4 regions of the Marinomonas gallaica genome follow, and region 1 is predicted to be linked to each of the others. Evidence: predicted binding sites of a transcription regulator. Region 1 holds the regulator's gene; each other region holds the start of a gene.
The links. Region 1 encodes LexA, which represses DNA repair genes until DNA is damaged. Its sites were predicted from a motif close to TACTGTNTANNTANACAGTA; they were not measured.
Positions count from the first base shown of each region.

Region 2: a site for LexA is predicted at 825-844, ahead of dinB (DNA polymerase IV). Genes of this name have one in related genera too.
Region 3: a site for LexA is predicted at 758-777, ahead of uvrA (excinuclease ABC subunit UvrA). Genes of this name have one in related genera too.
Region 4: a site for LexA is predicted at 1,384-1,403, ahead of ruvC (crossover junction endodeoxyribonuclease RuvC). Genes of this name have one in related genera too.

Region 1 is NZ_CP187511.1:2,606,093-2,608,286, forward strand. It holds gene dinG (ATP-dependent DNA helicase DinG) at 1-779, opposite strand, end outside; gene lexA (transcriptional repressor LexA) at 850-1,473, shown strand; gene ACPUEK_RS12205 (hypothetical protein) at 1,551-1,820, opposite strand; gene ACPUEK_RS12210 (DUF6586 family protein) at 1,820-2,194, opposite strand, start outside.
Region 2 is NZ_CP187511.1:2,149,417-2,151,610, reverse strand. It holds gene dinB (DNA polymerase IV) at 1-818, opposite strand, end outside; gene ACPUEK_RS10140 (LysR family transcriptional regulator) at 1,036-1,989, opposite strand; gene ACPUEK_RS10135 (class II aldolase/adducin family protein) at 2,133-2,194, shown strand, end outside.
Region 3 is NZ_CP187511.1:888,422-890,615, reverse strand. It holds gene ACPUEK_RS04165 (MFS transporter) at 1-674, opposite strand, end outside; gene uvrA (excinuclease ABC subunit UvrA) at 828-2,194, shown strand, end outside.
Region 4 is NZ_CP187511.1:2,777,531-2,779,724, forward strand. It holds gene ruvB (Holliday junction branch migration DNA helicase RuvB) at 1-201, opposite strand, end outside; gene ruvA (Holliday junction branch migration protein RuvA) at 204-803, opposite strand; gene ruvC (crossover junction endodeoxyribonuclease RuvC) at 803-1,351, opposite strand; gene aspS (aspartate--tRNA ligase) at 1,480-2,194, opposite strand, start outside.

The DNA of each region.
Region 1 (2,194 bases):
TCGAATACATATATGGTTTCTTTGGGATCAGACAATATAGCACCGCCGCCCAACGATAAATCTGCTAGGACCAAATCATGATTGGCAACGATCACATCGGCGGTTTCTAACTCTGCGCGGGCTTTAAAAAATGGACAGACTGAAAAGTTAGCACAGTTACGATTTGTACACTGTTGGTGATCAGTGGTGAGTCGACGCCAATCTTGTTCACGGATGATGCCTTCCCAGTTGTCTTTATCGCCGTCCCATTTGCCACTTTCTAATGCTTCATCCATTTCTTGATAAAGCGCTGTATTGATGTCGTCGGCAGCAAGGTGCTGTTCGAATAATCCAGCAAACATATCATCCGTGGCTTGTTCTTCAGCACCTAAAAAACCTTCCAAGTTATTCAGACACATATAACGCCCACGACCTTTCGCCAAGGTATAGCGAAAACTGTAATCGGTTAGCTCTAGTAGACTAGGAAGCTCTTTATGAAGAATTTGTTCTTGTAGAGCCACTGTAGCCGTGGAAATCACCAGCTTGACGCCTTTCTCTTTAGCAATCGGAATAGCAGACAAGCAGTACGATAGGGTTTTGCCCGTACCGGTCCCCGCCTCTACCACAGCAACGTGCTTTTCACCTAGGCGTTCGCCTTCTGCGCCTTGTTTAATGGCACCAAGGGTCCGCGCAATGGTAGCGATCATTTGTCGCTGCCCAACACGTGCTTTATGGCCTTTTGCTTCAAGGTAAGCGCGGTAAGCCGTTTGAATATTTTGTTTAATTGAGTCTGAAAGCATTGAATTTAGTTGAGCAATTAATTGATAGCTGTATATAATAACAGTAACTGTATAAACAAACAGATGCCATATGATTAAATTAACGAAAAGACAGTCTGATGTACTAGAGACTATACGCGAATTCATTATCGAAACGGGGTTTCCACCGACTCGTGCCGAGATTGCTGCGCGCCTAGGCTTTAGATCCCCAAACGCTGCAGAAGAACACTTAAAGGCTCTGTGCAAGAAAGGCGCTATTGAAATGCTTTCTGGTGCATCGCGAGGCATTCGTCTTGTCGATCCTGAACCTGTCAGTGCAAACGATGAAAATGGAACATTGCCCATCATTGGTCGAGTAGCAGCAGGTTACCCTATTTTAGCGCAAGAAAACATCGATTCACGTATCAGTGTTGCGCCGGAAATGTTCACCCCTAAAGCTGATTATCTATTATCGGTTAACGGTATGAGTATGAAAAATGCCGGCATTATGGATGGTGACTTATTAGCCGTTCATAAAACACATACGGTTCGTAATGGACAAATCGTTGTTGCGCGCATTGGTGACGAAGTAACAGTAAAGCGTTTCGAGCAAAAAGGTCGTGAAGTTCGACTGATTCCAGAAAACGAAGAGTTCAGTGACATCATCGTTGATCTTGAAAGCGAAGATTTCGCTATTGAAGGCTTATCGGTTGGTGTTATTCGACGTGGGTTGTAAAACTTGAGAACCCCATCATGGCTGCTTTAAGTGTTTTACTTATAGCGGCCATGAATTTTAACCCTTAACTTTAATTATCAGTGCAATATCCGAGGCATGAATTCTTCATCATACACATCGGAATCAGAGCCATCTAAACCATCGAAGTCATCTGAATAAACAAAATCTATGCCCGCATGGAACATACATTTAGCCAATTCAAAATAACGATCCTTCAAAAAGTCTTTCGTGTCATCAGAAATGGTCAGTGTGGCAATCGGTGTTTTATCGTCGTCTTCCCCTGCTGGGCGCAAGACAATCTCGCCATTTTCTAATTCTACTATTTCTAAATACGTATCTTTCATCATTAATATTCTGCGGCGTCTTCACGAAAACGTAAGACGAGCTCAGTTAAAGAGCTTAAGATGTGTTTGGTTGAGCTACCAGCATCAGAACCTCGACCGATCAGCTCAACATTACCCGCTGCGGAGTATGCCTGATTTGCAGCACGACACTCAAGTGCTGCATCAAATGTATCTAGCAATTGAGACAACCAAGACTGCCTAGATGATTTAAGTTGCATTAACTCTAACAGCACTGGGATAGCAATCCCTCTTTCTTCGCTGGCACGAACCATGACGTCAATATCAACTTGGCAGGAAAGATTATAAGAAGCCATCACCTCTTGAAGTAAACCATTCAAACCACTGCGTAGCTGGAACACTGCAGAAGATTCATAGCT
Region 2 (2,194 bases), 460 kb from region 1:
TTTTGCTCGATGACTTGCCAGCACTCATCAAAGCTTGAAATGTTATGTGAAAACGTGCGTTCCACACCCACAGACTTGCGCTGACGGTGAGTGGAAACTTCACGATGATCAACACCATGGCTTCGATTCCAAAGAGAGTGACCTAAGCGGCCAAATTTACGGGTTAACTCAAGGTAATCGCTATTACAAATGTCAGCACAGACATAAAGCCCTGCTTCATGCAGCTTCTGTAGGCTTACTTTGCCAACACCAGGAATTTTCTCTAGGGGAAGCGTATTAATGACTTCTTGCATCTCTCTGGGTGTGATCACGAACTGGCCATCAGGCTTATTCATATCCGATGCGACTTTGGCAAGAAACTTTATCGGCGCAACGCCGGCCGACGCGGTCAGATTCAGTTCGGTACGAATATCATTGCGAATGGCCTCAGCAATGAGAGTTGCTGACCCCTGTAGATGGGTGCTGTCCGTGACATCTAAATACGCCTCATCTAGGGACAATGGCTCTATTAGATCAGTATAGCGTGCAAAAATGGCTCGCACTTTTTGGGAGATTTCTCGATACACCTGCATCCTGCCAGGCACAACAGTAAGGTGTGGGCAGAGTTTCTTAGCCCAAGCGGTCGACATTGCGGAATGGACTCCGTAGGTACGGGCTTCGTAGTTACAAGTACTGATGACACCGCGCTGCTTTTCGCTGCCTCCTACCGCTAATGGGATTTCACGGTAACGTGGCTCATCACGCATTTCGACTGATGCGTAAAAAGCATCCATATCAATATGGATAATTTTCCTTTGGATCAAGTCACCGTTTTGCATACTAAACACTGTTCAAATAAACAGTATTTATACAGATAACTGCCCTTTTGTCCAGAGAAAGAAAGATACGCCTAGACCCACTATAGAACCGTGGCCAGTTGTACTTAGCCACTGCACCACAACCTGGTGATGCATAAGCCCTCATAAATACCGAGAAGTTTTTTGCATTCATATTTAAAAGAATCATTTGATTTATAGTCTAAGCATGCAAGATCAATCAGTCTATGGACAACTCCCCCCCCTGCCAGCGCCCTGCTAACCACTCCGTTTTAGCCACTTCTTTTATTAGCGACATCACTGTGTTGAGTAATGCCGTTTGAGGACGATCTGCATCCGTCGTGATGCAGACATCACGCCAGAGATTCGGCTCAATAATCTCGACCGCTTCAATCTGATTGGTATCTTGTAGATGAAAAAATGCAGAGGTGGGGGCTAACAATATTCCATGACCATCCATGACATAACGCAACGTCGTCATCAGCTGCCCGAAAGCGGGTTTATGGGACAATTTAATGCCGGTACTTTGTTCATATTGTCTCAATACATAGCCCAATGAGTCACGGGCACCTGTGACGATCACTTCATGATTAGCAAGCGCTTCGAACGTGATCGTTTTACTGCCATTTAACATTTTATGGGAAGACACTTTAGGATCGCAGCCAACAGCAATGAATAGCTTTTCTCGCAGCAGTTTTACTTGACGCATTTGGCTCATATCCGTTCCATCAGGCGATGAAATTGCCAAATCTATTTCTCCAGATCGCAATTGACTGGACAAGTTATAAGACAAACCGGCATGTAGCTCGAGTGTAATTTTCGGGAAACGTTGCTCAACAAGCGCCAATAATGGCACGGATATAATGTTACCAATAGGCTGTGTCATTCCGATGGATAAAACACCCGAAGGCTCGTGTTCGAACTGATGTACATCGCTTTTAGCTTGCGCCATTTGACGCATGATGGAGACGGCATGTGCATGGAATATCTGGCCTGACTGCGTTAATTCTACGCCACGAAAACTTCTTTCAAACAAGCACGTGCCCAGTTCATGCTCTAGATTGTCAATCTGCAAACTGATGCTAGGTTGAGCGACCTCAAGAGCTCGAGCGGTGGCCGCAATGCTATTGAGCTCGACCACTTTTAAAAAATAACTCAGCTGCTTGCTGTTCATATCAACGCCTTTCATCCAGTGCTCATGTTAAGAAGGTAACAGGGTACATAAAAAATATTGAACCTAACCATATTTTTTATTGTTTTATATAGCCAGTTTTTTATCTAGCCTTATGACAAAACAACAATACTGAGAGAGCTAGCATGACGACGACAAAGCGATACTTTGAACAACCCAGTCGATTCAGTGATTTAGAATGGCAAGC
Region 3 (2,194 bases), 1.7 Mb from region 1:
GCCGTCAAACTGCCGTGCAGCAATAATATACTGACGTTTAGAAAACGTAGTTGGCTGTCTTTTAAAACGCCTTTTAGAGCCACTAAACTTGGTGTTGTATCACGTCTAAAGCTATGCTGCGTCACATTAGGCACTGCCCAAAGGACTAACGCCATACCTACAATAGAAAACCCAAAAGACAGATAAAACAGACCAGATAGTCCGACCCACTGATACAAAATAGGCCCAAGAATCAGTGAAATCATAAACGACGCACCAATACTAATACCCACCATCGCCATGGCCTTCGTGCGGTTTTGCTCTTTCGTTACATCACTGAGCAATGCCATCAAGGTACTGGCAATCGCTCCTGCACCTTGAATCGCTCGTCCGATAATCAGTGTTACAATGCTATCAGCATTGGCACAAATAATACTCCCTAATGCAAACAACATTAGACCAAAAATAATCACTCTTTTACGGCCGATCTTGTCAGACATCATCCCCATCGGGATCTGTAAAGAGGCTTGGGTAAACCCGTATATACCGATCGCCGCACCAATCAACGCGGCATCGGAACCGTCTAGCCCATCCGCGGCCACACTGATGACAGGCATAATAAGAAACAGGCCAAGCATACGGAATAGATAAACCATTGCTAAGGCTAAAACTGAGCGGCGTTCAATGACATCCATAGGTGCTACTACTTGCGTATTTAGGGGTGATTGTTGAAAGATCGAAGATTTTACTAAAAATACCGTTGAAGCTCTATTTTAACTACTGTAAAAATAGACAGTTATTCTATTTTGAATGACTTTTTCCTTGGTTGCATTACATTTTGGAGACACATGGACACTATTACCCTTCGCGGTGCGCGGACCCACAATCTAAAAAACATCGATTTGGACATTCCTCGCGACAAGCTGGTGGTGATTACCGGGCTCTCTGGTTCAGGTAAATCGTCCCTTGCCTTCGACACGCTGTATGCCGAAGGACAGCGTCGTTATGTTGAGTCATTATCAACCTATGCACGTCAATTCTTGTCCATGATGGAAAAGCCCGATATTGATCATATCGAAGGCTTATCTCCAGCGATCTCCATTGAACAAAAGTCCACGTCACATAACCCACGTTCGACCGTCGGTACGATCACGGAAGTTTATGACTATCTTCGTCTGCTCTTCGCTCGTGCAGGCCAGCCACGCTGTCCAGATCACGGCGAACCGCTGGAAGCCCAAACTATTAGCCAGATGGTTGATAAAGTGCTTTCGCTACCAGAAGAAAGCAAGATGATGATGCTAGCGCCGATCATCAAGGATCGCAAAGGTGAACATCTTCATACTATTAGCGAATTGCTGGCAAAAGGCTTTGTACGCGCTCGAATTGATGGCATCGTCGTGGATCTTGATGATGCACCAACGTTAGAGAAAAACAAAAAGCATACCATTGAAGTTGTTGTTGATCGCTTTAAGGTACGCCCTGATTTACAGCTGCGCTTAGCGGAATCCTTTGAAACGTGTTTATCGCTGTCAGATGGTATCGCCAAAGTGCTTAATATGGATGATGAAACCGATGAGCACATCTTTTCAAGCAAATTCGCTTGTCCAGTATGTGGCTACGCCATTACCGAACTTGAGCCTCGCTTATTCTCGTTTAACAACCCGAATGGCGCTTGCCAAACGTGTGATGGCTTAGGTACGCATCAAGTCTTCGATGCCGATCGCGTCATTCAAGATGAGAATTTAACCCTCGGTGAAGGCGCTATTCGAGGCTGGGGACGTCGGAGTATTTTCTACTTCCAGCAACTGAATGCTTTGGCCAACTTTTACGAATTCGATATCAATGCAAAATTTAAAGATATTCCAGAAAAGTTTCAAAATGTTGTTTTAAACGGTTCTGGCAAAGACAAGATCGACTTTGTATACATAAATGAACGTGGTGACAAAATGACACGTTCACATGTATTCGAAGGCGTATTGCCCAATCTCAATCGCCGTTATCACGAAACAGAATCTGACAGTGTTCGCGAAGATCTGTCTCAATATATCAGCACTCAAGCATGTCCCACTTGTCATGGCACGCGCTTGAATAGAGCTGCACGTAATGTGTTTATTGCCACGGAAACTCTGCCTGATATCGTCAAAAAACCGATTGCTGAATGCTTAAGTTATTTCGAGACATTGAAGCTTGAAGGGGCCAAAGGGGCCATTGCAGA
Region 4 (2,194 bases), 170 kb from region 1:
TCCTAATCCCGGCGGACCAAAAATCAAAGAATGATCCAAAGGCTCACCGCGCTGACGAGCTGCCTGCATAAAGATATCCATTTGCTCTTTAACCACAGGCTGACCAATATACTCAGCAAGACTTTGTGGACGAATTGCACGGTCCACTTGCCCATCATTGCCTTTTAGCTGCGGCGAAATAATACGGTCGTGTTCTATCATAGTTATTTCAACATACTCTTTAAGGCAGCCTTAATCAGTAACTCACTGTTTGACTCGTCCTTTGGCAATTTAGCAATCATGCGTGCGGCTTCTTGAGGCTTATATCCCAATGATATCAAGGCTGCTTCTGCTTCTTGGCGCGGATCGGCTTGCACCTGTGTCACCACAGAACGCTCAGTAAACAAATCTTGCTTAGCAGCCGTTCCGAGCTTATCTCGTAACTCAACCACCAAACGTTCCGCAGTGCGCTTACCAACACCAGGAACTTTTGTTAACGAGTCAATCTGCGACTCTTGTACTGCTGTAATTAGCTCGGGCGGATTCATACTCGATAAGACTGACAATGCCATTTTAGGGCCAATGCCATTTACCTTGATCAATATTCTAAATAGAGCCCTCTCATCTTTTGTAGCGAAACCGTACAAAGACTGTGCATCTTCTTTGACTTGAAAATGCGTGTGCAGTATCACGCTCTGCCCAACCTGAGGTAATTCATAAATGGTACTCATTGACGCCATAATTTCATAGCCCACACCACCTACATCCACCAGCAACTCTGGCGGTGTTTTTTCAATTAAAGTTCCTACAATACGACCTATCATCACTTCACCTTCAAATCAGATATTTGCCAGCGCTTAGAAGAGCGCCCTGCGCGCTTACCAACACCATACTCCAGTCCATCCGAGGTACGTGTATTGGCATGACACAACCCGATGGCTAAGGCATCCGCCGCATCAGCCTGAGGCGTTGCCTCTAATTTTAGCAACAACTGCACCATTGATTGAACCTGCGCTTTATCAGCATTACCATTCCCTACAACAGACTGCTTCACACGCCTCGCAGCATATTCATAGACTGGTAAATTAGCCATACCAGCAGCCACAATGGCAGCACCACGAGCTTGCCCAAGCTTTAATGCAGAGTTGGCATTTTTTGCTAAAAACACCTCTTCAATCGCAAATTCATTAGGCTTAAACTCTTCAATCACTTCACTAACACATTCAAATATTCTCTTTAGTCGAACGGCTAGGTTTTCATCTGGCAACTTAATGCAGCCACTGCTGACATAATTCACTTTACCATTGATAATATCTACCACCCCAAAGCCTGTGATTCGTGAGCCTGGGTCAATTGCTAATATACGCGCCAAACTGATTCCCTTGGATGATCATCCACGTAAAATACTGTATATTTCAACAGCATAAAGCAAACAATGCAAGGCAATAAAAAAGGGCCATACAAATGGCCCTTTTCACGCAATCATTAACGCTTAACCTATTACTCGGTAACAGGCTTACGTACACGAATACTCAATTCTTTAAGCTGTTTCTCGCTCACTTCACCCGGCGCTTGAGTCAATAGACACGTAGCACTTTGCGTTTTAGGGAAAGCAATAACATCACGAATCGACGCAGAACCCGTCATCAACATCACTAGACGGTCAAGACCGAACGCAAGACCACCGTGCGGTGGCGCACCGAATTTCAATGCATCCAACAAGAAGCCGAATTTTTCTTCTTGCTCTTCAGCTGAGATATTCAATAGCCCAAATACCGTTTCTTGCATCTCAGACTGGTGAATACGAATCGAACCACCACCCAACTCAGTACCATTAAGTACCATATCGTAGGCTTGAGACAATGCCGTCAATGGATTCGCTTTCAGATCTTCTGGAGAGCAAGAAGGTGCTGTAAACGGATGGTGAATGGCAGTAATACCACCATCTGATGTTTGCTCAAACATTGGGAAGTCAACTACCCAAAGAGGCGCCCACTCACACGTGTAAAGATCAAGATCCGCACCAAGCTTACAGCGAAGCGCACCCAGCGCTTCATTGACAACATTTGTTTGATCAGCACCAAAGAAAATCAAATCGCCATCTTGTGCCTCAACACGATCAAGCAACGCTTGACGTACTTCAACTGGCAAAAACTTAACGATTGGAGACTGCAGACCCTCTTCAAGATCCGCTTTGTTATTAACCTTGATGTAA